3 regions of the Pseudomonas corni genome follow, and region 2 is predicted to be linked to each of the others. Evidence: predicted binding sites of a transcription regulator. Region 2 holds the regulator's gene; each other region holds the start of a gene.
What was found. Region 2 encodes FliA, which starts transcription of late flagellar genes. Its sites were predicted from a motif close to CTAAAGTTTNNNNNNNNNNNGCCGNTAA; they were not measured.
Positions count from the first base shown of each region.

Region 1: a site for FliA is predicted at 5,363-5,390, ahead of ACWKV9_RS10805 (methyl-accepting chemotaxis protein). Genes of this name have one in related genera too.
Region 3: a site for FliA is predicted at 6,447-6,474, ahead of ACWKV9_RS25590 (chemotaxis protein CheW). Genes of this name have one in related genera too.

Region 1 is NZ_JBSKHW010000005.1:126,075-136,288, forward strand. Features, by position in the region: gene ACWKV9_RS10785 (helix-turn-helix domain-containing protein) at 1-81, opposite strand, end outside; gene rlmM (23S rRNA (cytidine(2498)-2'-O)-methyltransferase RlmM) at 223-1,290, opposite strand; gene acnA (aconitate hydratase AcnA) at 1,525-4,266, shown strand; gene ACWKV9_RS10800 (lysostaphin resistance A-like protein) at 4,525-5,316, shown strand; gene ACWKV9_RS10805 (methyl-accepting chemotaxis protein) at 5,421-6,986, shown strand; gene ACWKV9_RS10810 (hypothetical protein) at 7,291-7,956, shown strand; gene ACWKV9_RS10815 (hypothetical protein) at 8,125-8,559, opposite strand; gene ACWKV9_RS10820 (hypothetical protein) at 8,784-9,452, shown strand; gene ACWKV9_RS10825 (autotransporter outer membrane beta-barrel domain-containing protein) at 9,507-10,214, opposite strand, start outside.
Region 2 is NZ_JBSKHW010000011.1:123,033-133,246, forward strand. Features, by position in the region: gene ACWKV9_RS17785 (hypothetical protein) at 1-256, opposite strand, end outside; gene ACWKV9_RS17790 (hypothetical protein) at 253-1,218, opposite strand; gene flhA (flagellar biosynthesis protein FlhA) at 2,067-4,196, shown strand; gene flhF (flagellar biosynthesis GTPase FlhF) at 4,208-5,560, shown strand; gene fleN (flagellar synthesis regulator FleN) at 5,679-6,512, shown strand; gene fliA (RNA polymerase sigma factor FliA) at 6,509-7,249, shown strand; gene ACWKV9_RS17815 (chemotaxis response regulator CheY) at 7,516-7,890, shown strand; gene ACWKV9_RS17820 (protein phosphatase CheZ) at 7,910-8,698, shown strand; gene ACWKV9_RS17825 (chemotaxis protein CheA) at 8,818-10,214, shown strand, end outside.
Region 3 is NZ_JBSKHW010000021.1:82,692-92,905, forward strand. Features, by position in the region: gene cyoD (cytochrome o ubiquinol oxidase subunit IV) at 1-136, opposite strand, end outside; gene ACWKV9_RS25565 (cytochrome o ubiquinol oxidase subunit III) at 137-763, opposite strand; gene cyoB (cytochrome o ubiquinol oxidase subunit I) at 767-2,785, opposite strand; gene cyoA (ubiquinol oxidase subunit II) at 2,789-3,724, opposite strand; gene ACWKV9_RS25580 (disulfide bond formation protein B) at 4,198-4,707, opposite strand; gene hmpA (NO-inducible flavohemoprotein) at 5,056-6,237, opposite strand; gene ACWKV9_RS25590 (chemotaxis protein CheW) at 6,535-7,431, shown strand; gene ACWKV9_RS25595 (GNAT family N-acetyltransferase) at 7,386-7,934, shown strand; gene ACWKV9_RS25600 (hypothetical protein) at 7,990-8,313, shown strand; gene ACWKV9_RS25605 (YkgJ family cysteine cluster protein) at 8,467-9,213, shown strand; gene ACWKV9_RS25610 (GlxA family transcriptional regulator) at 9,223-10,185, shown strand.

The DNA of each region.
Region 1 (10,214 bases), on a different contig from region 2:
CCCCGCAGCGTGCCGCAACCGTCGCACGTTCAGGCTTACGTGCTGCAAAACGGGGGGGCGATGGGGTTTTTCTGTTTGCACGCGTTGCACCTGTGAATCTAAGCCAATGGAGGCGCAAGACCGGCCAAACGCGATCCTGTAGGAGCCAACTTGTTGGCGAGAGGCTTCTGCGCCGTGAAAACCCTCTCGCGAACAAGTTCGCTCCTACAGAACCGCGATGCTTTATGCCTTACGCTTGATATCCAGCCGCCGCAAATGGCAGGTCACTTCTTCGCGGTCGTGGTACAGCTGTTTGCAGCCAATGGCGACCTTGATGCCCCGCGCCTTGAAGCCTTCTTCGATGCGGTCCAGCAAACGTCGCACTTCGGCATAACGCTGTTTCATCGGCAGTTTGAGGTTGACCACCGCTTCCCGACACAATCCTTCGCCCAGCCAGGTTTCCAGCAACGCGGCATTGCGCGCAGGCTTCTCGACGATATCGCAGACCATCCAGTCCACCGGCTGACGCGGCTTGTAGGTGAAACCATCAGCCATCAAGTGCTGCACCAAGCCCGTATCCATCAGGCTTTCAGCCATCGGGCCGTTATCGATGGCGGTGACCAGCATCCCGCGCCGCACCAGTTGATAGGTCCAGCCGCCGGGCGCTGCGCCCAGATCGACACCGGTCATTTCCCCCGATAGCCGCTCATCCCACTGATCGCGAGGGATGAAATGATGCCAAGCCTCCTCCAGCTTCAAGGTCGAACGGCTCGGCGCTTCTCGGGGAAATTTCAAGCGGGGAATGCCCATGGGCCACATCGCCGAATTATCGGCATCAGCCAGCCCGAGAAACACTTCACGGCCACTTTTGAAGGTCAGCAACAAGCGCGGCAGTTTGGGGTTGTCCACCAGCTTGCCCGCTTGTGTCAGGGCCTTGCGCAGCGGCGCTTCGAACTTGCGGCAGAAGGTCGAAAGCTCCTTGCCGTCGTTGGTGTCGACCACCTCTAGCCACAGGCTGCCACAGGTAGCGAAGTTTGCCATGTGGGCAAGAATCACGCTGATACGGTCGGTTTCCGGCAGATCCAGGAAAACACCCCGCGCCCACTGCCGAGGGAAAATCAGGTCGGTGAAACGCACGCTGTTCATCAAGCGCTCGGCGCCGTCTTCTTCGGTGCAGACAAACTCGGCGAAGGCCGCGCTGGTCTTGGCCTTGGCGTACCCGGAGACGTCCAGACGCGCGGCGTGCTCGCTGATTTCCGAACAGACTTCGCTTTCAAAGCCAGGTCGGCAATGCATAAACAGGGTGTTCATTGGAGCTCCTCTGCGCGCGCCAGACGGCTGTCTGGGGCGACCTATACTTGAGGATAAACCTCAGCGACACAAAAGCGGCGCATGATAGCCCAATCAGGAACCACTGGCGCGGCTCGCAGGTCCAGTACTACATAAGCCGCCGACCAGAGCGTTCGTGTACATAGCTTCACCTTTGTTTTGGTTCCCCGATTCCCCCAAGGTCCGTGCCGTGCGGACTCGTCAAGGAGTTACTTCATGCCCTCCCTCGATAGCCTGAAAAGCCTCAAGACCTTAGAAGTCAACAACAAGACCTACCATTACTACAGCTTGCCCGACGCCGCGAAATCCCTCGGCAATCTGGACAGGTTGCCGATGTCACTCAAAGTGCTACTGGAAAACCTGCTGCGCTGGGAAGACAACAAGACCGTCACCGCCGATGACCTTAAATCCATCGCCGCCTGGCTGACCGAACGCAAATCCGACCGCGAAATTCAATACCGCCCTGCCCGCGTGCTGATGCAGGACTTCACCGGTGTGCCGGCTGTTGTCGATCTGGCCGCCATGCGCGCCGCCGTGGCCAAGGCCGGGGGGGATCCGCAGCGCATCAATCCATTGTCACCGGTGGATCTGGTAATCGACCACTCGGTGATGGTCGACAAGTTCGGCGATGCCAACGCCTTTGGCGAAAACGTCGATATCGAAATGCAACGTAACGGTGAGCGCTACGCCTTCTTGCGTTGGGGACAAAGCGCGTTCGACAACTTCAGCGTGGTGCCGCCAGGCACGGGGATTTGCCACCAGGTGAACCTCGAATACCTGGGCCGCACCGTTTGGACCAAAGAAGAAGACGGCCGCACGTACGCCTTTCCGGACACTCTGGTCGGTACCGATTCCCACACCACCATGATCAACGGCCTCGGCGTATTGGGCTGGGGCGTCGGCGGAATTGAAGCGGAAGCCGCGATGCTCGGCCAGCCGGTGTCGATGCTGATCCCGGAAGTCATCGGCTTCAAATTGCTCGGCAAACTCAACGAGGGCATCACCGCGACTGACCTCGTGCTAACTGTCACCCAGATGCTTCGCAAGAAAGGCGTTGTGGGCAAATTCGTCGAATTCTATGGCGACGGCCTGGCGCAGCTGCCACTGGCTGACCGCGCCACTATCGGCAACATGGCCCCGGAATACGGCGCGACTTGCGGCTTCTTCCCGGTGGACGACGTGACACTGGATTACTTGCGTCTGTCCGGCCGCCCGGCTGAAACCGTGGCGTTGGTCGAAGCCTATTGCAAGGCGCAGGGCCTGTGGCGTCTGCCGGGGCAAGAGCCGGTGTTCACCGATGCGCTTGAGCTGGACATGAGCACGGTTGTTGCCAGTCTCGCCGGGCCAAAACGCCCGCAGGACCGGGTCGCGCTGCCGGATGTGGGCCAGGCCTTCGATGACTTCCTCGGCTTGCAACTCAAGCCCAGCAAACACGAAGAAGGCCGTCTGGAAAGCGAAGGCGGCGGCGGTGTAGCCGTTGGCAACGCCGCCCAGGTCGGTGAAGCGGAGTACGAATACGAAGGCGCGAAATATCGCCTGCGCAATGGTGCGGTAGTGATCGCCGCGATTACTTCCTGCACCAACACCTCAAACCCCAGCGTGATGATGGCAGCCGGTCTGCTGGCCAAAAAAGCGGTGGAGAAAGGCCTGCAGCGCAAGCCGTGGGTCAAGAGTTCGCTGGCTCCCGGTTCGAAAGTGGTCACCGATTACTACAACGCGGCGGGGCTGACCCAATACCTCGACGCCTTGGGGTTTGATCTGGTGGGCTACGGCTGCACCACTTGCATCGGCAACTCCGGTCCGCTGCGTGATCCCATCGAAAAAGCCATTCAACAGTCGGACCTGACCGTGGCTTCGGTATTGTCCGGCAACCGCAACTTCGAAGGCCGCGTACATCCGCTGGTTAAAACCAATTGGCTGGCGTCGCCGCCGCTGGTAGTGGCTTATGCGCTGGCAGGCACTGTGCGCACTGATCTGAGCAGCGAACCCTTGGGTGAAGGCAGCGACGGTCAGCCGGTATACCTGCGTGACATATGGCCCAGCAGTCAGGAAATCGCAGAAGCCGTGCAAAAGGTCGACACCGCGATGTTCCACAAGGAGTACGCCGAAGTCTTCGCCGGGGACGCTCAATGGCAGGCAATCGAAGTGCCCCAGGCCGCCACTTACGTCTGGCAGGAGGATTCGACCTACATTCAGCATCCACCGTTCTTCGATGACGTGGCCGGACCTTTGCCGGTCATCACTGATGTCAGCAACGCCCGGGTGCTGGCGATATTGGGCGACTCGGTGACCACTGACCACATCTCCCCCGCCGGCAACATCAAGGCCGACAGCCCGGCCGGGCGTTACCTGCGCAGCAAGGGCGTGGAGCCCAAGGACTTCAACTCCTATGGCTCACGTCGTGGCAACCACGAAGTGATGATGCGCGGCACCTTCGCCAACATCCGCATCCGCAACGAGATGCTGGGTAATGAAGAAGGCGGTTTCACCCTGCACGTGCCGACCGACGAAAAGCTGCCGATCTACGACGCGGCCATGCGTTATCAGCAGGAAGGCACGCCGCTGGTGGTGATTGCCGGTCAGGAATATGGCACCGGTTCGAGCCGCGACTGGGCGGCAAAAGGCACCAATTTGCTGGGGGTGAAGGCGGTGATCGCTGAAAGCTTTGAGCGCATCCACCGCTCGAATCTGGTGGGCATGGGCGTGTTGCCGTTGCAGTTCAAGAATGGCCAAAGCCGCAAAACCCTCGAACTGACAGGCAAGGAAACCCTGAACATCACCGGCCTGACCGGCGCGACCCTGCAACCGAGCATGACCCTGAAACTGCACATCACCCGCGAAGATGGAAAGTCCGAAGACGTTGAGGTGCTGTGCCGAATCGACACCCTGAACGAGGTGGAGTACTTCAAAGCAGGGGGGATTCTGCACTACGTGCTGCGCCAGCTCATTGCTTCCTGAAAGAGCATTTGATTTGGCGCAATCTCTGTAGGAGTGAGTTAGCTCGCGATTGCGGTTCCTCGGTGACTCCGTCGCTGACACCGTACTCGCGAGCCTGCTTACTAATATGGGGAGCGCAAGTCACATTCGGATACGCCCTACACCAACCCTCGAAATATCCACCTCGCTCTATCGGCCACTTTCATCCATGTCCGACAGGCATGTGAATCTTTTAAACGCTAGAATCCTCGCCCTATTTCGCTGTTGAAGGACGCTGCCATGTCGGCGTTGCGCTGGACGACGCTAGCCCTGCTCACATTGGGTTACGCCGTCGCATTCACCTATGGGCAACTCAGCCTGCCCGCTGCAGTAACGGTCGGTCTGTTGATCATGGCTGGCATCTGCGTCAGCCAATTCCGCCACTGGGCGATCAAAACCTTTGGACATCTGCTGTTCATCGCTTTGGCGATAGGCCTGGCCAGCCATTGGTTACCGGGGTTTTTAAACGCCCGGGCCATAGCGGCGGCCCACTTCAGCCCGGATGCCGCGCCGTTTTCGATGTACCTCAATCTCGACAAATCCCTGATCGGTTTCTGGGTGGCACTGGCCTGTCCGTGGGTGGTTTACCGAGTGGCCGTTGCCCGCACGGCTGTTGTAAGTGCCACGACCTTCATCATCACCACTGCGGTCTGCATGGCTACGGCTGCGACACTGGGAGTTCTCGGCTGGGCCCCTAAATGGCCGGAGCAAAGTGGAATCTGGATGTTCAACAACTTGCTGCTGGTCACCCTGACGGAAGAACTGTTGTTTCGGGGTTATATCCAAGGCGGCTTGAGCAGGGTTTTCAAACGCCTGCCTCACGGCGATGTGTGGACTATTGTGCTGGCGTCGACCGTCTTCGGTCTGGCGCACTTCGGCGCTGGATGGCAATGGGTGTTGTTGGCCGCAGTTGCAGGCGTCGGCTATGGCGTCGCGTACCGGTTGGGCGGTTTGACGGCGGCGGTTTTGACTCATTTCGGGCTCAATCTGGTGCACTTTTCTCTGTTCACCTACCCGATGTTCAATCGCTGAACCCTGGTTCAGAGCGCAGCGGTTTGTTGATGCAGTTCACATAACGCTCAATTTTTCAGCGGGCTGGCCGATATCCCGTCAAAGCCTTCCTGGATAGATAGCTCATGCGCAATAACCAGCCCATCACACAACGCGACCGCACGTTCCCAGAAAACCAACGGTTGATTTCAACGACCGATACGCGTGGTGTGATTACTTACTGCAACGACGCATTCGTCGAGATCAGCGGCTTTTCCTACGAGGAACTGCTGAAGGCGCCGCACAATACCGTGCGCCATCCGGATGTGCCGTCGGCGGTTTTCGAGCATATGTGGACCACGCTCAAGCAGGGCCAGCCTTGGATGGGGATCATCAAGAATCGCTGCAAGAACGGTGACCATTATTGGGTCAATGCCTATGTCACGCCGGTGTTTGAAAACAAACAGGTAGTGGGTTTTGAATCGGTACGGGTCAAGCCAACGGCCGAGCAAGTCCGACGCGCCGAGGCGCTTTATAAACGCATCAACAGCGGCAAGGCGGCGGTGCCGAGCCGCGATAAATGGTTGCCGGTTTTGCAGAATTGGTTGCCGTTCATTCTGGTCAGCCAACTGAGTTTTCTGATTGGCGTCTGGCTTAATTCCCATTGGGGGTTCATCCTCGCGGCCGCGCTGTCCGTGCCGTTAGGACTGCTGGGCCTGAGCTGGCAGCAACGTGGTATCAAGCGCCTGTTGCGCCTGGCCGAGCAAACCACCTCTGATCCTTTGATCGCTCAGATGTACACCGACAGCCGTGGTCCGCAAGCGCGCCTTGAAATGTCGATCCTCAGCCAGGAAGCGCGACTCAAAACCTGCCTGACTCGCTTGCAGGACACCGCCGAGCATCTGACGGATCAGGCCAGACAATCCGACAGCCTGGCCCAAGCCAGTTCAAGCGGACTGGAACGTCAGCGCGTCGAGACTGAACAGGTCGCCACGGCCATCAACCAAATGGCAGCGACAACTCAGGAAGTCGCCAGCCACGTTCAGCGCACGGCCGATGCTACGCAGCAAGCCAACGCGCTGACCCGCAAGGGGCGTGGCATCGCCAGCGAAACCCGCGAAGCGATTCAACGCTTGTCCGCATCGGTTGGTGAAACAGGGCTGACCGTCACTCAACTGGCGAAAGACAGCGACGAAATCGGCGGTGTGGTGGACGTCATCAAGGGCATCGCCGACCAGACCAACCTGCTGGCCCTCAATGCGGCCATCGAAGCCGCACGCGCCGGTGAAATGGGTCGCGGCTTTGCCGTCGTGGCCGATGAAGTCCGCCAACTGGCACAGCGTACGACCGCCTCCACAGCGCAGATCCACAGCCTGATCGCCAAGCTCCAACAAACCGCCAATGCTGCCGTCCAGACAATGAGCACTGGTCATCGCCAGGCGGAAGAAGGCGTGCAGCGTGTGCTGGAAGCCGACGAGGCCTTGGTTGGCATCAGCGATGCTGTCGCCAACATCACCGACATGACCACACAAATCGCCGCCGCAACGGAAGAGCAAAGCTCGGTCGCCGAAGAGGTCAGCCGCAACATTACGACGATCGCGCAACTTGCAGACCAGACCTCCGACGAAGCCCGCCGCTCCGCAACACTCAGCGCTGAGCTGACCAGTACTGCTAACACCCAGTATTCGCTGGTGGAACGCTTTAACCGGTAGATATTTACCGCACAACTCAAAAAGCCCCGGCAGATGCATGTGCCGGGGCTTTTTTCGTTTGCGCGCGCCGTGGTCAAAAGTAGGAAATTTCTGAAAATGAATCTAATTGCCGCTTGACCCAATAAATGTGGGGGATGGGCGTGGGATGTAGGGTTGACAGGTATCGCGGACTCCTATTAGTTGAAATACAGATTGAGGTAAATAGTTACTGCACAACGGTGGCTTAAATCTGATCTATATCACTAACTTTGAGCGTGTACACCACCAGGACTGGTGGTCGTGGATGCTTGCCTGGAGAAAATCCATGAATACTTCTGAGTTTCAATATCCATTTGCCGCGCCGATTGTCCCGATTGCTGATCCCGTAGATGGGTTGTTACAGACAGCAGATCTTGGCCAGCCGATTCCGGTTAATATTCTGGCGTGGGATGCAATTCAACCAGGATATTACATGCAGCTGATGCTAAATGGCCGTCCTGCAGGGGCAATCTATACGTTTACCGACACAGACAGGCCAGGAAAGATCGTTACAATGCAACTTAATGAGCAATTACTGGATAGGGATAGAACTTACGAGCTTCGATTTCGAGCAACAAGCCCCAGGAGCAATGTAAGTGAGGATTCGCCGATAACTACGTTGAAAGTAAGCAGATCGATACCAGGCGCGGCTTTGATAGCAGCTATTATTTTCCCTAATATCACACTGGGGAATGAGTTAACTGGCTGTATAGCAGGCTATACCGGCATGCAGACAGCCGATCAAATTCAAACAGTATGCAATGGAATAAAAGGCCCCCATCACACCGTGATCGATGAAGAACTACAACACACACCGATCAACATAGTTTTCGAGCGAGAGTTTTTACAAAGTCTCGGAAGCAGCAGTGTACTCATCGAATACTTCATCACGGACCGAGCCGGAAATGTATCGATCATGTCGCTGCCTATGACTTTGACGATTCAAGCGTAAAGCCTTGGCTGCCCCGCGCGCCTGAAGTTGATATGTGGTGAGCTTTCACTCCATTAAAGGAAGTACCGATGCAAATGGAACCAGAGCATTTGAGCTGCTCCTGCCATCACGACAGGCGTAGCGGATCGACCAATCACACAAGAGAGCAGATACGTTACCTTCAAATGCTCAGCTTGCGTCGAACACAGAGTTGTTATCAATCTTCATGGCCCACATCGACCCGTATGGCGGGGTGCGCAGGGGACATCCAGGAAACGGCTCCCCAACGACATAGCGAAGTCCACTCAGAACCTCCCCACGGACGTCGCGGACCAAGCCATGGAATTGGGTTCTGCCCCGAGTTGTGTCGACCTTTGGAGGGTTCGACTGCGTCATCACCGCCAAGGCGGGCAACCGCTCCCTGAATTTCCAGGCAACATGATCGAAATATTGGGCGAACTTCACATTTTTTGCATATTCATTTGGATAGATCACAAAAAATATCGATATCTTTTTGGCAACATACAAAAAATAAATCAAGTAATGGATAAAAGCTTCAGTCGGGTCGTCTCGCTGATAAGTTTCCAGCGCCCCACAGCACTTTCGGAATTTGGTGTAATACATGTCTTACATATCGCCCCGGAAAAGTTTGTTTTACCCTTGAAACCCCCGTAATCACTGGCCCGGGTAAAAATTTACAATTCGAAGTATTTTGAAACATTCCAGTCGCGGTAGGGCGGTGATGTCGCACGCGCCACTGAAAACCGGGAAGTTGACAACGGGATTTTTGAAACTGAACATATGTCCACGGCGCGCTCATCCGGCAGCCCTCGCTGCGGAACCTGAGCATGTCCGATATTTTTAATAACAAAGCTAACGGAGCCAATATGGGAAAGGACGGCAGAAAAAAGCCTCGCTTCAGGCCAGACATCGATGCATCCCGTATCAAAAAACAAGAGAGCGATGATAATGATGTGCCGATTGAAAAACTCAGCATTCCTCCCCTCACCTCAGGTTTTATCGACTCAATAGGTTATCAGGACGATGAAGAATCTGCGGAGCTCTACAGAGAGTCGCTGAGACGTGCTCTTGGACTTGAGTGGTCACAAGAAGAAGAGGAAGACGAAATGGTCCTTACCCCTAACCTACTGGCGCCATCTCTCGCTGGTGCGAATGCCAGTAGTATTACGCCGGAGCAAATTGTCGCTGGCGTATATATCAATATCCCTCGATCCAGAACACTGTGGCCAGGAGATCAAATAAAACTGATCTGGGGACGTAATACTTTTTATACCACTCTGGAGCCGAATCCGTGCACCAAGGACCCGCGACTGGTTCAATTTATAAATTGTGAGCAGCTTGCGCACTATCAGAACGGTGAAGTCTCAGTTCACTATGAAGTGGTACGTCGATCCCGCTTGGTCGGCATTTCGCATCCGCTGATGATATATGTCGAGGGGAACGGCAGACCCAGACTTGGTCCACGCCGACGATCAGTAAGACGTAAAGGCTTTTAACGAAAAAATCCCAGCTACCTGACGTAGCTGGGATCCGAATCAACTCAACTAATGTTAGAAGGCCAATTTAAGCCCCAGGTTCGCTCCCCAGGGCTGCTCGACATGCTCACCTTTCATGTAATCGAAATCTGCATGCAGCTGAATACGCTTGGAGAGGGTGACAGCAACACCCGCTCCAAGCTCTGCGCGAGATCCGAACAGATCGTTATTAAACCGAGTGTCATTGACTGTCACATCATTACTGCGAGCAAACTCATGGGCCATCGCTACACGAACATAGGGTTGTACGACACTGCCATCTTCAAGCGCAAAATTGCGCCCCGCCGTCGTGCCTACTTTGCCGAGCACCGATTGCGTGCGGGAGTTTTTAGCCTCCATCCCGTTGTCCAGCGAATAGCTGTCGCCGCCAATGGAGACGCCAGACAGCTGTGTGTAGGGCTCGATGAAATAGCCATCAGCAAGCTTGATGTGCTTGCCAAACTCAACCGACCCACCTACACCAGTGTTGCTATAACGCCCCTTGGCTTTGCTGCCATCGGACATCGCCACCTTCGACTCGTTACGGAACCTGTTGAACTTCAGCACACCGTCCAGGTAGTAACCGTCATCGGACAGCCAGGTACCATACGTGCCGATGTAGTAACTGTTCACCGTACCCGAGCTGCCACGGCTCAAATCCAGATCAGATTTGCTGTAGCCGCCCATCAAGCCCACGACAAGACTGCCTTTGCCAACCGGCATAGGCGCATCCGCACCAAACGA
Region 2 (10,214 bases):
TTAAATCAACCAGTCCGCGTCTGCTCCAGTGCTTGGAAAAAGCCAAGGCCATGAGAACCACGCTCAAGCGGTACATTCGTGCGGGCATGCTATCGCTTCCCCATTGTCGTTTTGCGTCCACAACGATTTTCGTTCGTGGTAGGCGTGCCTCTATTTCGTCGAGCTTGAATTTTGCGACGTAAAAAAGCGCTATTCCATTCAGCACCGTCGTAGCGCCGAGTATCAGGGAAGTCAAACCTTGGGTATCTATCCTCATTTCAGGCTCTCGTATAATTTCATCCCATCCTTTTCACCATGTGTACTTCCGGCTGTGCCTCCAAACCATGCTCCTCCGGCGCCTCCTACAATTGCGCATACCAGAGCGCCCCAGCCAGCTGTCGGAATACCCATTGCGAAGCACAACGATCCAACACCAGCACTTCCAATCACTCCGCCCGCTGCAGCTGCCGTCATTCCTTCAGCTAACTTCACACTTTCCACAAACTTAGCCCTCGTACACTGCTCCTCCCGCCCCAAAGAACACGCTTCCTGAATTTCCAATGCGCCCGAACCCACATCCAGCGCGACGCCAACATAAGTGCCTTTACTTAATACGTTGGCCATCTTCGATACACTCCTGACCGTATTTGCATAGCCCGCAACTTCTCCGGAATGCAGATAACTTTTACTGGAAATACCAAGCATGTTTTTTATCCCGCGATCATTCTTCAGGCCTGAACCAAAGCGACCCACCCCTTGCAGTTGGGTGTCCAGTTTTGAAAACAGTGGCCGACGCTGGGCAATGAACTGATCTTTCGGCAGCGCGCCGGATCGCCAGCGCTGATGCAGCGACTCGATGTCTTTGAGCGTGTTTTTGATTCCATCCAGATGCTTGCTCCAGGCTCCCGTGCCACTCCCTATGCCAATTGAGCCGTAGGTCATTAGGTTTTGCAGCAGATCAAAGTTTTGCGCCATGACTTCGTTGGCTGTTCGCCCGTTGGAGAGGATGCAGTGGCGCACATCGCCAGCGTAGGACATCAGGTGCCGCTCTTCCCAGGTCTGCGATCGCGTGGTGGCGTCGCCGACGATGACCAATTCGCCGGGCAGCACCAGTTGTCTGCGCAAATGCTGGTTGATCTGATCAAATTTCTGTCGAGCAGTGGCATCGGTCACGAGGCTGTCCCGGAGGGTTTCATAGCCTTGTAGTTTCGGATTGATGACAGTGTAGGGTTTGGACATGGACGCGACTTCCCTGATCGTTTCGATGAAGCCGAACCATAGGTTTACGTGAGAAGGGGTGTCATTAAACAAAGGGTTTAAAAGGATGAGTGCGTGAGATTTTCGGAAGCGGATTACAGGCCGGGAGCTGCTAGTCCTACAAACCCTGATCGTTCCTACGCTCCGCTTGGTAACGCTTGACCGACGCTTCGCGTCGAGCGACGTGGAGCGTCCGGGGCTACATTCCCACGGAAGCGTGAGGAACGAGCAGTGTTGCGTCGCAATCCCTGCCTTTGCCTTTGCCTTTGCCTTTGCCTTTGCCTTTGCCTTTGCCTTTGATCTCCATCCACGCCAGTCCAGACACCACCAATCGCGACTTGGGTGCAGGCCGAACGCAGGCGACGCGCAGTGGGCTGGCGGGCAGGGACGCCCGCCAAGCGCCGTCAGGGCATGGATGCCCGTTCGGCGCGGGCCCACGGAGCGTCGCCGGAGTGAGGGAACCCGACGGAGTCGGGCCAAACCGGGAGCAAATGGTTTTGGTTACTTTTCCCGAAAGAAAAGTGACCCGCCGTAAGGGCGGAACCATAACAACATCACACGCAAATAATGGATATACACACAATCCCGGTACACCCGACCCATCGTAATCGCAGCCTCCCGCTGGTCGTCAGCTCCTACAGAGGACCGCGTACCCCCAACCCCGCATTCGCAACTGTCGCAACCTCCGATTGCTCCCACAGGGGATCGCGTTCATCCAGCCCACTCGGCTATTTCCGGCTCGCCCCAAGACTTGGACCCCTTCTTGCAATATCTGCGTTAAGCCGCCCCAAGGCGTCAAAAGTTTGATTTAGCGCGCAGGTACAGAATCGGTGGATCGTTCTCAATTACTCAGCAGTGCCCGCAGCAACCTCTCCGGTCTAGGCCGGGGTCAGTTGGGCGTGCCGTTGTTGCTGTTGGTCATGCTGGCAATGATGATGTTGCCGATGCCGCCGTTCCTGCTGGACGTGTTCTTCACGTTCAACATCGCCTTGTCCATCGTCGTGCTGCTGGTCTGCGTGTACGCGCTGCGGCCGTTGGATTTCTCGGTGTTCCCGACCATCCTGCTGGTGGCGACGCTGTTGCGCCTGGCGCTGAACGTCGCGTCCACCCGCGTGGTCATGCTCCACGGTCAGGACGGCCATGCCGCCGCCGGTAAGGTGATTCAGGCCTTCGGTGAGGTAGTGATCGGCGGCAACTATGTGGTCGGTATCGTGGTGTTCGCGATCCTGATGATCATCAACTTCGTGGTAGTGACCAAGGGTGCCGGTCGTATCTCCGAAGTGAGCGCGCGTTTCACCCTCGATGCCATGCCCGGTAAACAGATGGCGATCGACGCCGACCTCAACGCCGGTCTGATCGATCAACCACAAGCCAAGGCCCGCCGTCTGGAAGTCGCTCAGGAAGCCGAGTTCTACGGTTCCATGGACGGTGCCAGCAAGTTCGTGCGCGGTGACGCCATTGCCGGTCTGTTGATCCTGTTCATCAACCTCATCGGCGGCATGCTCGTCGGTATCTTCCAGCACAACATGACCTTCGCCGACGCCGGCAAGGTCTACGCGCTGTTGACCATCGGTGACGGTTTGGTGGCGCAATTGCCATCACTGCTGCTGTCCACTGCCGCCGCGATCATGGTGACCCGAGCTTCCGGTTCGGAAGAAATGGGCAAGCTGATCAACCGCCAGATGTTCAGCACGCCCAAGGCGCTGGGTGTGTCGGCGGGCATCATGATTGTCATGGGCCTGGTGCCGGGCATGCCGCACTTCTCGTTCATCAGCCTTGGGCTGGTGGCGGCGGGTGGCGCATACCTGCTGTGGAAGAAGCAGGATCAGGTCAAGGTCATGGCTCTGCAGGAGGTCAAGCGCCAACAGGACCTGCTGCCGTCGCCAACCCGTTCGCAGGAATCCAAAGAGCTGGGCTGGGACGATGTCACGCCCATCGACATGATCGGCCTGGAAGTCGGTTATCGCCTGATTCCGCTAGTGGATCGTAATCAGGGTGGTCAACTGCTGGCGCGGATCAAGGGCGTGCGCAAGAAGCTCTCCCAGGAACTGGGCTTTCTGATGCCGACCGTACACATTCGCGACAACCTGGATCTGGCGCCCAGCGCCTATCGCCTGACGCTGATGGGCGTGACCCTGGCCGAAGCGGAGATCTATCCGGATCGCGAACTGGCGATCAATCCCGGTCAGGTGTTTGGCAGTCTCAACGGCATCAACGCCAAAGACCCGGCGTTTGGTCTGGAAGCGGTGTGGATCGAAGTCAGCCAGCGCGCCCAGGCGCAGTCGCTGGGATACACCGTGGTAGACGCCAGCACGGTAGTTGCCACGCACTTGAACCAGATTCTCTACAAGCACTCTCATGAGCTGATCGGGCACGAGGAAGTCCAGCAATTGATGCAATTGCTGGCCAAAGGCTCTCCCAAGCTGGCCGAAGAGTTGGTGCCCGGCATTCTGTCGCTCTCGGCGCTGCTCAAAGTATTGCAGGCGCTATTGGCCGAACAGGTGCCGGTGCGCGATATCCGCAGCATTGCCGAAGCCATCGCCAACAACGCTGCGCGGAGTCAAGATACCGCCGCATTGGTGGCGGCCGTACGGGTCGGTTTGTCCCGCGCAATCGTGCAAAGCATTGTAGGCATTGAGCCGGAGCTGCCTGTTATCACGCTCGAGCCAAGGTTGGAACAGATATTGCTAAATAGTCTGCAGAAGGCAGGGCAAGGTCAGGAAGAAGGCGTTCTGCTCGAACCGAGCATGGCTGAGAAGCTGCAACGCTCGTTGATCGAAGCAGCACAGCGTCAGGAGATGCAGGGCCAGCCGGTTATTTTGTTGGTTGCAGGTCCAGTTCGCGCCATGTTGTCGCGGTTTGGACGTCTGGCTGTACCGAACCTGCATGTGTTGGCGTATCAGGAAATTCCTGACAACAAGCAAGTCACCATCGTAGCGACTGTCGGGCCTAACGGCTGAGGTAGTGAGTCATGCAAGTTAAGCGTTTTTTCGCCGCCGACATGAGACAAGCCATGAAACTGGTTCGAGATGAATTGGGCGCCGAAGCGGCCATCATCGGTAACCGGCGGATCGCTGGCGGCGTGGAACTGACTGCCGCGCTCGACTACAAGCTGTCGGCGCTGGCGCCGCGTGTCCCCAACATTGAGCTCGAAGACGAACTGCGCAAGACGCAATCGCGCATCGTCTCCGCCCAGGCTGAACTTAGCACCCGAACCGAATCGGACACCTCGTCCAACCGCCAGCTGTTCACCGGCCTGCCGTCGAGCGATGACCAGAAGCACATCGAGCCGACGCTGGACGAACCGTTCCGCCCGTCGGTCCATGCAGCCGTCGCGGCGGACCGTGCCGAACGCGCAGCGCTGGCCGAACCTGCGATGGGCCAGCGGGCCTACGATTCGATGCGCTCGGAATTGAATGGCCTGCGCGAGCTGCTGGAAGTTCAGCTTGGCTCCCTGGCGTGGAACCAGCTGCAAGGCAGTCGTCCGTCCCAGGCCAATTTGTGGCGCCGCCTGCAACGCGTCGGCCTGTCGGGTCCGTTGTCTCGCGACTTGCTGGCGATGGTGCCGAATACCGATGATCAACAACACGCCTGGCGCATGCTGCTGGCCCATCTGGCGCGTATGATCGCAACGCCGGATGTCGAGCCGCTCGAAGAGGGCGGTGTGATTGCCATGGTCGGCCCTGCCGGCATGGGCAAAACCACTACGCTGGCCAAGCTTGCAGCGCGCTACGTACTCAAATACGGCGCGCAGAATATTGCGCTGGTGAGCATGGACAGTTTCCGGATCGGTGCTCAGGAACAACTGAAAACCCTGGGACGCATTTTGAATGTACCGGTGACCCACGTCGATCCGGGGCAATCCCTGGCTCAGGCGCTGGAACCGTTACTGCGCAAGCGCGTGGTGCTGATCGATACCGCAGGCCTTCAAGCCAGCGATCCGGCCCTGCGTATGCAGCTTGAAAGTCTGGCAGGGCGCGGCATCAAGTCGCGCAACTATCTGGTACTGGCGACAACCAGCCAGAAGCAGGTCCTGTCAGCGGCTTATCACAGTTACAAACGTTGCGGTCTGGCCGGGTGCATCCTGACCAAGCTGGACGAAACAGCCAGCCTCGGTGAGGTGTTGAGTCTGGCGATCAGTCACGAGCTGCCTGTGGCCTATCTTACCGATGGTCCACGGATACCGGATGATCTGCATTTGCCGCGTCGGCACCAGTTGGTGAGTCGAGCGGTCAGCGTGCAGATGCAGGAAGAGCCTAGCGAGGAAGCGATGGCTGATATGTTTGCGGATCTTTACCACAACCCAGGCAAGCGTGTGGGTTAGGTGAAGAATATGACACGGGAATATACCCACTTCGATGGTCTGCCAGGCATTGTTCAAACAACAAACGTGCAGCCCGACATGTGGCTTAGGTCTAAGCAAGACAAGGTAAACAATTAACATGGGCAGCATGCATCCCGTACAGGTTATCGCAGTGACCGGTGGCAAAGGTGGCGTAGGCAAGACGAACGTGTCAGTGAACCTTTCACTGGCGCTGGCCGAGCTTGGACGCCGCGTCATGTTGCTGGACGCCGATCTGGGTCTGGCCAACGTCGACGTGCTGCTGGGACTTACCCCGAAACGCACCCTGGCCGACGTCATCGAAGGTCGATGCGAGCTGCGTGACGTCCTGCTGCAAGGCCCGGGCGGCATTCGCATCGTGCCGGCAGCGTCCGGCACTCAGAGCATGGTTCATCTGACGCCCGCGCAGCATGCCGGTCTGATTCAGGCCTTCAGCGACATCGGCGACAACCTCGACGTGCTGGTGATCGACACCGCCGCCGGGATCGGTGAGTCAGTGGTGAGCTTCGTGCGCGCCGCTCAGGAAGTGTTGCTGGTGGTCTGCGACGAGCCGACTTCCATCACCGACGCCTACGCGCTGATCAAGCTGCTCAATCGCGATTACGGCATGAACCGTTTTCGGGTCCTGGCCAACATGGCCCAGAGCCCGCAGGAAGGGCGCAATCTTTTCGCCAAACTGACCAAGGTCACCGATCGTTTCCTGGACGTTGCCCTGCAGTACGTCGGCGCCGTGCCGTATGACGAATGCGTGCGCAAGGCCGTGCAGAAACAACGTGCGGTGTACGAGGCGTTTCCGCGTTCCAAATGCTCGCTGGCCTTCAAGGCCATCGCGCAGAAAGTGGACACCTGGCCGCTCCCGGCAAACCCGCGCGGACATCTGGAATTTTTCGTCGAACGTCTGGTGCATCACACCAGCGCAGGGCCCGTGTCATGACAGCAAGTGGGTATCGCATGTACAGCAAATCATCCCGTGATTCCCAATACGAGCTGATCGAGCGCTATGCGCCTCTGGTCAAGCGAATTGCCTACCACTTGCTGGCGCGTCTGCCAGCGAGCGTGCAGGTCGAGGATTTGATCCAGGCCGGCATGATTGGCTTGCTCGAAGTGTCGACCAAGTACGACTCCACCAAAGGCGCAAGTTTCGAGACCTACGCCGGGATTCGCATCCGTGGCGCGATGCTCGACGAGGTGCGCAAGGGTGATTGGGCGCCGCGTTCGGTGCATCGCAACACGCGCATGGTCAGTGACGCGATTCGCTCAATTGAAGCAAAAACCGGCCGTGACGCTAAAGATCACGAGGTTGCGGCCGAACTCCAATTGAGTCTCGATGATTACTACGGGATTTTGAACGATACCTTGGGCAGCCGACTGTTCAGTTTCGACGACCTGCTACAGGACGGCGAACATGAAGGGCTGCATGAGGACGGCGCAAGCCAGTCGCTCGAGCCGTCGCGTGACCTGGAAGATGAACGTTTCCAGAGCGCGTTGGCAGAGGCCATTGCCAATCTGCCAGAGCGTGAACGCCTGGTGTTGGCGCTGTACTACGACGAAGAGCTGAACCTCAAGGAAATCGGTGAGGTCCTGGGTGTCAGCGAATCGCGGGTCAGTCAGTTACACAGCCAGTGCGCAGCTCGTTTGCGAGGGCGTTTGGGAGAATGGCGAGCGCGTTGACAGGCAGCGCTGCGGACCCTGTTGGGGCTCGTGTTACCTGTAAAGCCGGCTGTGCAGAGCGTTCGTGGGAAACAAGAGAGACAAGGCTTGCGCCGGTCAGCGCAGACGCACCTCGCGTGCGTCGCGCCGTGGTTCATGCCTGTTGATTTGCCAAGCCCGTCGTCGTTTCGTGCAGCCCGGTCAGCGAGCTGTACCGGTTTTGATTGAACGCGCGTCCAGGTGCTGGACGCGTTAAAGACTGCTTGGAGGTCGAATTGGACAAGAACATGAAAATCCTCATCGTTGATGACTTCTCAACGATGCGGCGGATCATAAAAAACCTGTTGCGTGACCTTGGGTTCACCAACACGGCCGAAGCAGATGACGGCACAACCGCATTGCCGATGCTGCAAAGTGGCTCTTTTGACTTTCTGGTAACGGACTGGAACATGCCTGGCATGTCCGGCATCGACCTGTTGCGTCAAGTGCGTGCCGACGAGCGCCTGCGCAGCTTGCCGGTGTTGATGGTCACCGCTGAAGCCAAGCGTGAGCAGATCATCGAAGCCGCCCAGGCCGGGGTAAACGGCTACGTGGTCAAGCCTTTCACAGCGCAAGTGCTGAAAGAAAAAATCGAGAAGATATTCGAGCGCGTCAATAGCTGATGTTCGCTGCGAGGGCGCTATGGATTCCAAAGATTCGACAATGGGTGACTTTGAGTCGACCCTGAAGAAACACGCACAAGAGCTGGTCGCAAGCCTTGAAAAAGGTAAGTTCGGCGAAGCCGTGCAACTGATCCATGAGCTGAACCAGACCCGCGATCGCGGCCTGTATCAGGAAGTCGGCAAGCTGACGCGTGAGCTGCACAGCGCCATCGTCAACTTCCAGATCGACCCGACCATGCCCCAAGCCGAAGAAGTGTCGCAGATCACCGACGCCACTGAACGCTTGTCGTACGTGGTCCGGCTGACCGAAAACGCGGCCAACCGCACCATGGATCTGGTGGAGCAAAGCACCCCCTTGATGAACGGACTCACGGCCGACGCCAAAGCGTTAAGCGCCGATTGGGGCCGCTTCATGCGTCGCGAAATCGGTGCCGAGGAGTTTCGCGATCTGGCTAAACGTGTCGACGGTTTCCTGACACGCAGCGAGCAGGAAACCCACGAGGTTGCCGGCCACCTGAACAACATCTTGTTGGCTCAGGATTACCAGGACCTCACCGGTCAGGTGATCAAGCGCGTGACCCAGTTGGTGACCGAAGTCGAAAGCAATCTGCTCAAGCTGGTGCTCATGGCCAGCCAGGTCGACCGCTTTGCCGGCATCGAACACGACCAGGAATTGTTCCGTCAGCAAAAAGAACAAGAAAAACTTCATTCCAAGGGTGAAGGTCCGCAGATTCATGCCGATAAACGTGAAGACGTCGTATCCGGTCAGGATGATGTAGACGATCTGCTATCCAGCCTGGGTTTCTAGGTTCTGAGTCAGAAAGCGTTGTGAGCCTGTTGCCTGTTGATTGACCGCACGGCTCACCCGCTGACGACTTCGCGCATGACCTGGATCGGTTGACGGTTAATTTTAGGAGCACCCCCCCAATGAGCTTCGGCGCCGATGAAGAAATCCTTCAGGATTTTCTGGTTGAGGCCGGCGAGATTCTGGAGCAACTGTCCGAGCAACTGGTCGAGCTGGAAAGCCGACCGGATGACGCTGACTTGCTCAATGCAATTTTTCGCGGTTTTCACACTGTAAAAGGGGGCGCCGGCTTCCTCCAGCTCAACGAGCTGGTTGAATGCTGCCACATCGCGGAAAACGTCTTCGACATCCTGCGCAAAGGTGAGCGCCGGGTCGATTCCGAGCTCATGGACGTGGTGCTTGAAGCGCTGGATGCGGTCAATGCGATGTTTGGCGAAGTGCGCGAGCGCACCGACGTCACCCCAGCAACGCCTGAGCTGCTCGCCGCACTGGCGCGTCTGGCCGAACCTGCGTCTGCTGATCAAGTCGCGGCTGCACCGGTGGTGGCCGAGCCTGTGGCTGAAGCGTCCGATGACATCACTGACGACGAATTCGAACAACTGCTGGACTCGCTCAATGCGGTCAAGGCACAGGCTGCCGGCGGCAATGTGTCTGCGCCGATTGCTGCACCTGTCGCCCCTGCTGCGCCCGCCGCAACTGCCGCAGCTGCGAGCGACGACATCACCGACGCTGAATTTGAATCGCTGCTCGACCAGCTGCACGGCAAAGGTCAGTTCGCCGTAGACGCCGTTGCGGCCCCAGCGCCCGCTGCTGCGGTGGCCCCGGTCGCCAATACTTCGTCGGATGAAATCACCGACGACGAATTTGAAGCGTTGCTGGATCAGTTGCACGGCAAGGGTAGTTTTTCCGCCGAGCCCGTCGCGAGTGCCCCGGCGGCTGCGTCTGCACCCGCCACGCCTGTTGCCCCCGCTGCGCCTGTCGCTGCCAGTGGCAAGCCGTCGGACGAAATCACCGACAACGAATTCGAAGACTTGCTCGACCAACTGCACGGCAAAGGCAAGTTCGAGCCGGATGCCATCGTCAGTGCCCCAGCTCCCGTCAAGAAAGCTGAGCCTGCCAAGGTCGAACCGGCAAAAGCTGCTGCTCCCGTTGCCAGACCTGCTGTGGCACCGGCGAAAGCCGCCGCGCCGGTTGCCGAGAAGTCAGAGGCCGAAACCACCGTGCGCGTCGACACCGCGCGGCTGGACGAAATCATGAACATGGTCGGCGAACTGGTGCTGGTGCGTAACCGCCTGGTGCGCCTGGGTGCCAACAGCTCCGACGAAGCCATGTCCAAGGCCGTGTCCAATCTGGACGTGGTCACCGCTGATTTGCAGACCGCCGTGATGAAGACGCGGATGCAGCCGATCAAGAAAGTCTTCGGCCGCTTCCCGCGACTGGTTCGCGATCTGGCACGTCAGTTGAAGAAAGAAATCGCCCTGGAATTGGTGGGTGAAGAAACCGACCTGGACAAGAACCT
Region 3 (10,214 bases), on a different contig from region 2:
TCGAGAGAGTCGGAACCATCACCAGACCAAATGGAATCGCAGTCAGGATGATCGACAGTACGAAACCGATCATGTAGCTCTTCATGCTGCCGTGGCCTGCGTGGGCATCGTCAGCGTGTTGATGTGAATTTGCCATTTAAATGGTCCCCATCAGATAGACAACGGTGAACACACAGATCCAGACCACGTCCAGGAAGTGCCAGAACAGGCTGAGCATGCTCAGGCGTGTGGCATTGCCCGGCGTCAGACCGTGCTTCTGGACTTGATACATCATGACAGCCATCCAGATCAGACCACTGGTGACGTGTACGCCGTGGGTGCCGACCAGCGTAAAGAACGCCGACAGGAAGCCGCTGCGGTTCGGGCCATAGCCTTCAGAGATCAACATGTGGAACTCGTTGATTTCCATGCCGATGAAGCCCAGACCGAACAGGAAGGTTACGAACAACCAGCCCAGAACGCCCGCCTTGTTACCTTTGTGCATCGCCAGCATGGCGAAGCCGTAGGTAATGGAGCTGAGCAACAGGCAAGCCGTTTCAGCGAGTACGTAAGGCAGTTCGAAAATGTCGTGTCCCGATGGACCGCCTGCGACGTTGTTAACCAGCACTGCGTAAGCGGCGAAGATCGACGCGAACAGAATGCAGTCCGTCATCAGGTAGATCCAGAAGCCAAAGATTTTCATCTCGCCGGCGTCATGATGATCGTGGGCATGGTCATGACTTTGGTCATGACCTTTAGCACCTTCAAATACTAAGTTGGACATTGTTTATGCCTGCTCCAGCTTGTTGACAGGAGTGTTTGCCTGGGCATTGCGGACCGAGGCGAGGATCTTGTGTTGTTCGCCTTCGATGCGTGCCACTTCCGAAGCAGGAACCATGTAGCCCTGGTCGTCACGTGATGCATGGATGATGAAGTACACGATAGCGCCACCCAGACCTACGATTGCCAGCCACCAGATGTGCCAGATCATCGCGAAGCCAAACACGGTCAGCAGCAGGCCGATGATCATGCCGCTCGCGGTGTTGTTCGGCATGTGGATGTCCGAATAGTGAGCCGGAACCTTGTACGCTTCACCGTCACGCTTGGCCGCATAGAATGCGTCGATTTCTTCAGCTTTCGGCATTTCTGCGAAGTTGTAGAACGGCGGTGGCGACGAAGTTGACCATTCCAGTGTGTGGGCATTCCACGGGTCACCGGTCAGATCGCGGTTTTGCTCGCGGTCACGAATACTCACGTAGATCTGGATCAACTGGCAGGCGATGCCGATTGCGATCAGCACGGCGCCGTAGAAGGCGATGTGCAGGTACGGAGTCCAGTCTGGGTTGTCAGTAGTGTTCAGACGACGGGTCATGCCCATGAAGCCCAGTGCATACAGTGGCATGAAGGCCACGTAGAAACCGGAGATCCAGAACCAGAACGCTGCCTTGCCCCACTTCTCGTTCAGCGTGAAGCCGAACGCTTTCGGGAACCAGAACGCGAAGCCTGCGATGTAACCGAAGACCGCACCGCCGATGATCACGTTATGGAAGTGAGCGATCACGAACAGACTGTTGTGCAACACGAAGTCAGCGCCTGGGATGGCCAACAGAACGCCGGTCATGCCGCCGATCGAGAAGGTCACCATAAAGCCCAGGGTCCAGAGTACTGGCGCGGTGAAGCGCAGACGGCCCTGGTAGATCGTGAACAGCCAGTTGAATAGCTTCACACCCGTCGGGATGGCAATCAGCATCGTCGCCAGACCGAAGAAGGCGTTGACGCTCGCCCCCGATCCCATGGTGAAGAAGTGGTGCAGCCAGACCATGAAGCCCAGAACGGTGATCGCGCCACTGGCGTAGATCATCGAGTGGTGGCCGAAGAGACGTTTGCCGGTGAACGTGGAAATGACTTCGGAGAAGACCCCGAAAGCCGGCAACACCAGGATGTAAACCTCAGGGTGACCCCATGCCCAGAACAGGTTCACGTACATCATTGGGTTACCACCCAATTCGTTCGTGAAAATGTGGAAGTCCATGTAGCGGTCAAGCGTCAGCAGAGCCAGGGTTGCAGTCAGGATCGGGAACGAAGCCACGATCAGAACGTTTGCCCAGGTGCAGGTCCAGGTGAAGATCGGCATGTCCATCAGCTTCATGCCAGGTGCGCGCATCTTCAGTACGGTCACCAGGAAGTTAACCCCGGTTAGCGTTGTCCCGAGCCCTGATAGCTGGAGTGCCCAGATGTAGTAATCAACACCCACGCCCGGGCTGTAACCCAGTTCGGACAGAGGTGGATAGGCTACCCAACCGGTACGTGCGAATTCGCCGACACCCAGAGACACGTTGACCAGAATCACGCCGGAGATCAGCAGATACAGGCTCAAGGAGTTCAGGAACGGGAACGCAACGTCACGGGCACCAATCTGCAGAGGCAGAACGATGTTCATGAGGCCGGTGAAGAATGGCATGGCCATGAAGATGATCATGATCACACCGTGAGCGGTGAAGATCTGGTCATAGTGCTCAGGCGGCAAGTAGCCCGGTGAGCCTTCAGTGGACAGTGCCAGTTGCGAACGCATCATGATGGCGTCGGCAAAACCGCGCAGCAGCATGACCATTGCGATGATGATGTACATGACACCGATTTTCTTGTGGTCGACTGAGGTCAGCCACTCGGTGTACAGGTAAGTCCATTTCTTGAAATACGTGATCAGACCGAACACCGCCAAACCACCGATAGCGATCATGGCGATCGTGATCATGACTATCGGTTCGTGGAACGGAATCGCATCTAGAGTTAATTTACCAAACATCGTTTACTCCTCTGCCCCAGCAGCTGATTGCTTACCCATGTCCATCCCTTCCATACCGGCCACTTCTTTCTTCTCGTGGACAACCTTGCCCGGTTTCATACCTTCATACTTATCGATGATGATCTGGAACAGGTTAGGAGTGACCGTGGAGTAGAGTTCAACGGGGTTCCGTTCGCTAGGTTTGGCCAATGCAGCGTATTCAGCCGTTGCCAGCTGTTTAGGTGAATTCTTGACATCGGCAACCCAAGCGTCGAAATCAGCCTGAGAGGTTGCAGTTGCCTTGAATTTCATGCCGGTGAAACCTGCGCCGCTGTAGTTGGCGGAGATGCCATCGAACTCGCCGTTTTCATTGGCGATCAAGTGCAATTTGGTCTGCATGCCGGCCATTGCGTAGATCTGGCCACCCAGTGCAGGGATGAAGAACGAGTTCATGACCGAATCAGAGGTGATGCGGAAATTGATTGGAGTGTTGGCCGGGAACACGATTTTGTTGACAGTAGCGATGCCCTGTTCCGGATAGATGAACAACCATTTCCAGTCCAGCGCAACGACTTCGATAGTCACGGGCTTCACGTCGGACTCGAGCGGACGGTAAGGGTCCAACGCGTGAGTCGAGGTGTAAGTGATGTAACCCAGCACGATGATGATCGCGAGCGGCACCAGCCAGATCACGAGTTCGATCTTGGTTGAATGCGCCCAGTCTGGGGTATAGGTCGCTGCCTTGTTCGTCGCGCGGTATTTCCAGGCGAAGATGATGGTCATGAAGATGACCGGAACGACCACCAGCAACATCAGCAACGTAGCCGTGACAATCAGGTCACGCTCTTGAATGCCGACATGGCCCTTGGGGTCCAGCAAGGTGTAATCGCACCCGCTGAGCAGGAGCATGCTGAAAAGCGCCAAGAAACCAAACAACCTGGGGTACCTTTTTTTACTCATCTCACGACCTCTAAAAGCAGCTTTCGCATCGCAGTTGGGTTTCGACCGCCAACACTTCACCCTGCCAGGTGCTGGCAAATTTTTTGGATTGAACAGGGGCCTGTCATGAAGCTGGAGAGCCTCGTAACAAATCCGGGTTTAGCTGTGGTTTCTTATTCGAATGGTGGCAACGGCCTTCGCAGACCAATTCCTTTTGGCGCAGACATTCTGAATTTGATTCATGAGGCCGTCCAAAAATGGCGTCTACAGCAGCGCAAACGCGCTTTCTGACCTCATTTTCCGCCAGCAGTTGTGCTCGCTGGCGTTAAGTGGGGGCGATTGTAGATACGTAAAGTTTTATTGACTATGACTTATCGCGCAACAGTTAATTTCTGAAACTGTAAAAATGCGGCCATAAATCACGCCTGAAAAACACCTACCTGCCCCGGATTTCTTAATGGAATCGGGGCAAAAACGCACGCAACACTTTGTAATCATCGAGCTTTTCGGCGGTTTCGGATAATTCCGGCCGGAACGAGGATTACTGTCAAAACGAATGCAATCAAAGCCCATTGCGCCAAAGACAATCCGAGAACTGGCGGATATGGCGTCTCGCAAAACCCGCCAACCTGAAATCCCAGCGGGAACATGGAGGCCAACGGCAAACCATCAACGAACGGCTGCAATACATCGATACCGCAGCTCTCGGACGGGTGACTCTGGATGTACACATGACGTCCCGCTGCAACAATCCCGCCCACGGCACTCAGAGTTACAAGCGCTTCGCATATCGTGACGCCTACCCGTCCGGGCATGGCCGCACCGATAAACGCGAAGATCGCGATGAACAGCAATGCATATCGCTGCAGGATGCACAGTGGGCACGGCGCTTCACCGAGTACCACCTGCATGTACAACGCACCGCCGATCAAGGCGAGGCAGACGATACCGAGTAAAACCAGAAACTGTTTTTCGCGCCGCAGATAAAACGTGTTGTCGCTCATTCACATACCCTTTGAAAGGAAGTCCATGCCTGTCGGGGCTCGATGCCCAAAACCGGACGAGAGCTTAACACCGCCTCGCCACCCCGCGCCGGGAGTGATCATCAGGTTCGGTACAGAGCATCTCAACGGATCTGCGCCATACGCAATGATGTGCCGGGCAAAGGGCAACAAACATGGACATCCGGCCTGGACAATCGTTGATCGCCACAAGACTCAAAGGTTACAAAATTCTGGAGCATCTGAACCGGCTTGTACGTGTTTGCACCGATCAGATGCCACCCCAAAATAATACGCCTCTATATATATAGAAGCGTGCGGCGTATTGCCGCAGGAGAGCACACCACCCGCTTACTCCAGCGCAGATGCCGGACCAAAAAATTCGAAGCGGCTCTGGCTCTCAGGAACACCCGCGGCCTTGAGCTGGCGCTTCACAGCGGCCATGAACCCTTTTGGCCCAAGAAAGTACGCGTCAAGATCGCGATCTTCAGGCAGCCATTGCTCAAGCCGCGCCTGATCCAGCAGACCAACGGCATGGGCAGCCGGGCTCACACCATCGTCTTCGCCATAGCAGTAAAAGCGCTTCAGCTGCGGATGCTTACCCGCAAGGTCTTCAACCCAGTCACGAAAGGCGTGCACCCCGCCGTTACGGGCGCAGTGGATGAAGCAAATAGGCCGCTCAGTCAATAACGCAGCTTCCAGCATCGCCAGCGTTGGGGTAATGCCGACCCCGCCACTGATCAGCACCAGCGGCTTATCGTTATGGGCGAGTGTGAAGTCACCAGACGGCGTGAACAGATTAATACTGTCACCGATGCGCATGTTGTCATGCAGGAAGTTCGAAGCGCGTCCACCTGGTTCGCGCTTGACGCTGATGCGGTACTGATTGTTACCCGCCAGCGCCGACAGCGAGTAGTTGCGACGAATTTCTTCACCGTCGATGAACAGCTGCATACCAATGTACTGGCCAGCGGTGAAATCCAGAATCGCCTTGCCATCGGCTGGTGCGAAGTAGAACGAGGTGATTTCCGCGCTCTCCTGAACTTTGTTGGCGATTTTGAATTCACGCGCTCCACGCCAGCCACCAACAGCGTGCTCTTTTTCGTCGTAGATGGTCTTCTCGGCACCTATCAGGATGTCCGCCAATTGCTGGTACGCACGTCCCCAGGCATCGATCACCTCAGGGGTGGCAATTTCACTACCTAATACTTCAGAGATTGCCCGCAACAGGCAACCGCCAACTAACGGGTAGTGCTCAGGCAGAATTTGCAGAGCCACATGCTTGTTGATGATCTTGGCGACCAGATCGCCCAGTTGCTCAAGCTGATCGATATGACGGGCATACATCAGTACGCCATTGGCCAAGGCACGAGGCTGGTCGCCACTGCTCTGGTGCGCCTGATTGAACAACGGGCGGACTTCAGGATGCTCCTTGAGCAACATTTTGTAGAAATGAGTGGTTAGGGCTTCACCGCCACTTTCAAGAAGAGGAACGGTGGCTTTGACGATGGCACGATCTTGGGCGTTTAACATGGCTAACTCCTGGCGTGAAGGACTCAAAAAGTTAACTGTTCATTATCAGAAAGCGTGCCACGTTTAATATCGTTTCAATTCATATAGTTAGCGTCAATCAGTCATTTTGACCCCAACCCGAATGCGGTCATTAGGACTAGAGCTAGTCTTTTCGACACGGCGTCCCAGCCTTGTTAACCGGCAGTTGAAGTCACCCGCAAGCAAAACCGTTAAAGCCTGACCTGCTCAAGTCGATAACCCGTCATCGAAAGCTGTTTGCCGCCGGGTGCAGCCAACAACTCATGTCAGAAGGCTCCTATGTCCACAAATGTCCGCGCAGATTCACTTTCGCTCCTGCTGTTCACCTTGCGCAGCGGTAAGTTGATGGCGATCAACCTGCTCAAAGTCAGCGAAATCATCCCCTGCCCTCCCCTGACCCGGTTGCCCGAATCACACCCACACGTCAAAGGCGTCGCCACATTGCGCGGCACTGCTTTGTCGGTAATTGACCTCAGCCGAGCCATTGGTGAGCGTCCTCTGGAAGACCCGAACGGTGGCTGCCTGATTGTTACAGACGTCAGCCGTTCCAAGCAGGGGTTGCACGTGCAGGCGGTGAGCAAGATCGTTCACTGCCTGACTACGGACATCCGTCCTCCGCCCTTTGGCGCGGGCAACCGGTCATTCATTACGGGCGTGACCCAAGTGGACGGCACACTGGTGCAGGTGCTGGATATCGAAAAGGTCATTCACGGCATTGCTCCCGCCAGAATTAACGCAGGGCCGGCCGAACTCAGCGAACAAGACGCCAAAGTGCTGGCAAAAGCCCGGATTTTGGTGGTCGATGATAGCCAGGTCGCGTTACAGCAGTCGGTCATCACGCTGCGTAGTCTGGGGGTCGAATGTCACACCGCGCGCAGTGCCAAAGAGGCAATTGATCAACTGCTGGAACTGCAAGGGACCGAGGCCCAGATCAACGTCGTAGTGTCGGATATCGAAATGTCTGAAATGGATGGATACGCTTTCACACGAACGCTACGGGAAACGCCTGACTTCCAAGAGCTGTATGTTCTGCTGCACACTTCTCTGGACAGCGCGATGAACGCCGAAAAAGCCAACGCGGCGGGAGCGAATGCTGTGTTGACCAAGTTTTCCTCACCAGAGCTGACACGATGTTTGATCCAAGCCGCGCGTACGGTAGAAGCACAGGGCATCTGACGCCCTCCGCCGATGATGCTTCCCCCAGCCATTACTGGCTGATGCGCAGGGACCTTTCGCAAGCACCTGCCCCGGTGCAATGGCCCGCCTCGCTGCGGGTCGCGACGCTCACTGCGGACAACGCCACCCAAATCCATCAGCTATTAATACTCGGCCGCCAGCACGGCGGCGGTCGGGTGGCAGACCTGCGCACCTGGCTCGGCGCGTTCGAAACAGACCCGGAGTTTGACCGGCATCTGGTTTTCGCGGTTGAGGACAGCGCAGGCATCGTTGCTGTCGCTCAATGCTGGACCAGCGCCTTTATTCGAAATCTGGTCGTCCACCCTCGTGCGCAGGGCCAAAGTATCGGCCAGCGCCTGCTTGAGCACGCTTTCGACGCGTTTTACCGAAAACGAGAGCAGCGCGTTGATCTCAAGGTCATGGAGAGCAATCTCATCGCCAGACGCTTGTATGAGCGCGTCGGCATGGAATATGTGCGGCGCGGCGAACTGGATTCGGTCTGACCGACTCTAATCGGTTTTGTAGCCCTTGCAGGATAACGCCCCCATGGAGATACACATGAAAACCACCACTGCGCTGCTGCTTGCTCTAGCCGGATTCGCAAGCCAGGCAAACGCCTCTAGTACCGAAGCATGGAACGCGCTGGACAAGGCCGTCATCGATAGCTGCGTCAAAGCCAGTCAACTGAAAAACGCCAAACCCGCCGGCACATCGGCGTTATTCGATGACACGATTGGCTATAGCGCCCTGCTGATAAAAGGCCAATACAAGCAGGCGTTCATGAAGAATAAGACAGGCACCGAGCTGTGCCTTTACGATCGCAAGAACAAGAAAGCCGTCAGCACCGAGTGGGACAACCTGACCACGCTGCCGAAAAAATAATCGCTCATCCCCCCACGCAGTCACAGCCCCCTGCTGTGACTGGCGCATAACTTGCTGCACATCCTGACCAAATCGGAAAACCCCTGGCCGCGACAGATTGCCAGCGTTTTATCCGGGTTTCTTGATTCAGGTGCAGTCGGGTTAGTTATCTTCATGAATACTCAGTTTTCCTGCGTTGGGTGTGGCAAGTGCTGCACCGATCACCACGTACCTCTTACGCTCAGCGAAGCCATACAGTGGGCGGCTGACGGCGGTTCTCTGATTGTCCTTACCGAAGCGTTCATGGCAGATGGCTACGGCGTGTCCGCAGAACAGCTCATTCACGCAACGCGCCGTTCGCAACCGGTGAAAAGCGGATCGGCTAATGCTCACGTGGCCATCACTTTCGCTGCCTTCAATGCCGGACGCTGCCGAAATCTTGACGCCCAGGACCTCTGCCGTATCTACGAACGTCGCCCCCTGGTGTGTCGGATTTATCCAATGGAAATCAATCCACACATTCCGCTACGCCCTGAAGCCAAGGATTGCCCGCCAGAAGCGTGGACCCAAGGACCTGAGTTGATCGTTGGCAATGCTTTGGTCGATCACCAATTGATGGCGCTTATTGAGCAGTCGCGACAGGCCGACCGTGACGACATCGCGCGCAAGGAAGCCATCTGCGCGGCGTTAGGGCTTAAAACCACCGCGCTCAAGGGCAATGGCTTTGTGGCTTATCTGCCAGACATGAATGCGTTCATTGCCGCGACCGAGCAAAGCGTCGAGGACACAACCTCCACGCGGCACGAATGGAATTTTCGCGTAGTTGGTGATGAGGTAGAAAACACCCTGCGCAATTGCGGCGCGCTGGTGGAGACAGGCGAGGCATCGGGCTATATGTTTATCCCTCTGCAAAGTGCCTGAGGCCTGTCGATGAAAAGCGTGGCAATCGTGCTATTCCCCGGCGTGCAGTCGCTGGACGTTGCTGGCCCGCTGGATGTGTTCGCCGAAGCCAATGGCTTCGTACCTGCGCAGGATGGTTACCGTATGGTCACCATCGGTGCCGCGCCGTATCCGATTCTTGCCTCCAACGGCATGCCGTTGGGTGCGCAGTATGAAATCGACGATGCGCCGATTGAGTTTGATGTGGTGTTGGTGCCAGGCGGGCCATCGCTGCCGCAGGCGCAGGCGATGCCGCAGATAACGGCATGGCTCAATGCAGCCGTCCCGAATGCCGAATGCTACGGTTCGATTTGCACCGGCGCCTTTATCCTTGGCCATGCCGGGTTGCTCGATGGCAAACAGGCGGCGACACATTGGAGTCATGCGCAGCAATTGGCCGATCAATTTCCACTGGCGCGGGTACAGCCGGATCGAATCTATGTACGCGACGGCGCGTTGGTGACGTCAGCCGGAGTGACCGCTGGAATCGATATGGCGCTGGCGCTGGTGACGCAGGATCACGGCGCGGCCATTTCTCTAGCCGTCGCAAAGCGTTTGCTGGTGGTCGCTCAACGCCAGGGCGGGCAATCGCAATTCAGTCCTTACTTGACGGCATCGGCTGAAGACGACTCGCCCGTGGCGAAGATTCAGCGCTACGTCATGGCGCATATTGGCGAGCCGTTTTCAGTCGAGCGTCTGGCCGAAGTGGTGTCGATGAGCCCACGCAGCTTCGCCCGGATTTTTGCCCGCGACGCCAAAATCACCCCGGCCGAATTCGTACAACGTGCGCGAATCGATGCCGCTCGGCATCTACTAGAAGGCAGCGACATGGTGATCAAGGCTGTGGCGTATCACTGTGGATTCGGCAGCGCTGCGCGCATGCGGCTGATATTCAGCCAGCGCCTGGGGGTGACGCCTACGCAGTATCGGGAGAGTTTTCGTAAAGAAGGATGAGTTGCTTGGGGTCTGTAGGAGCCAACTTG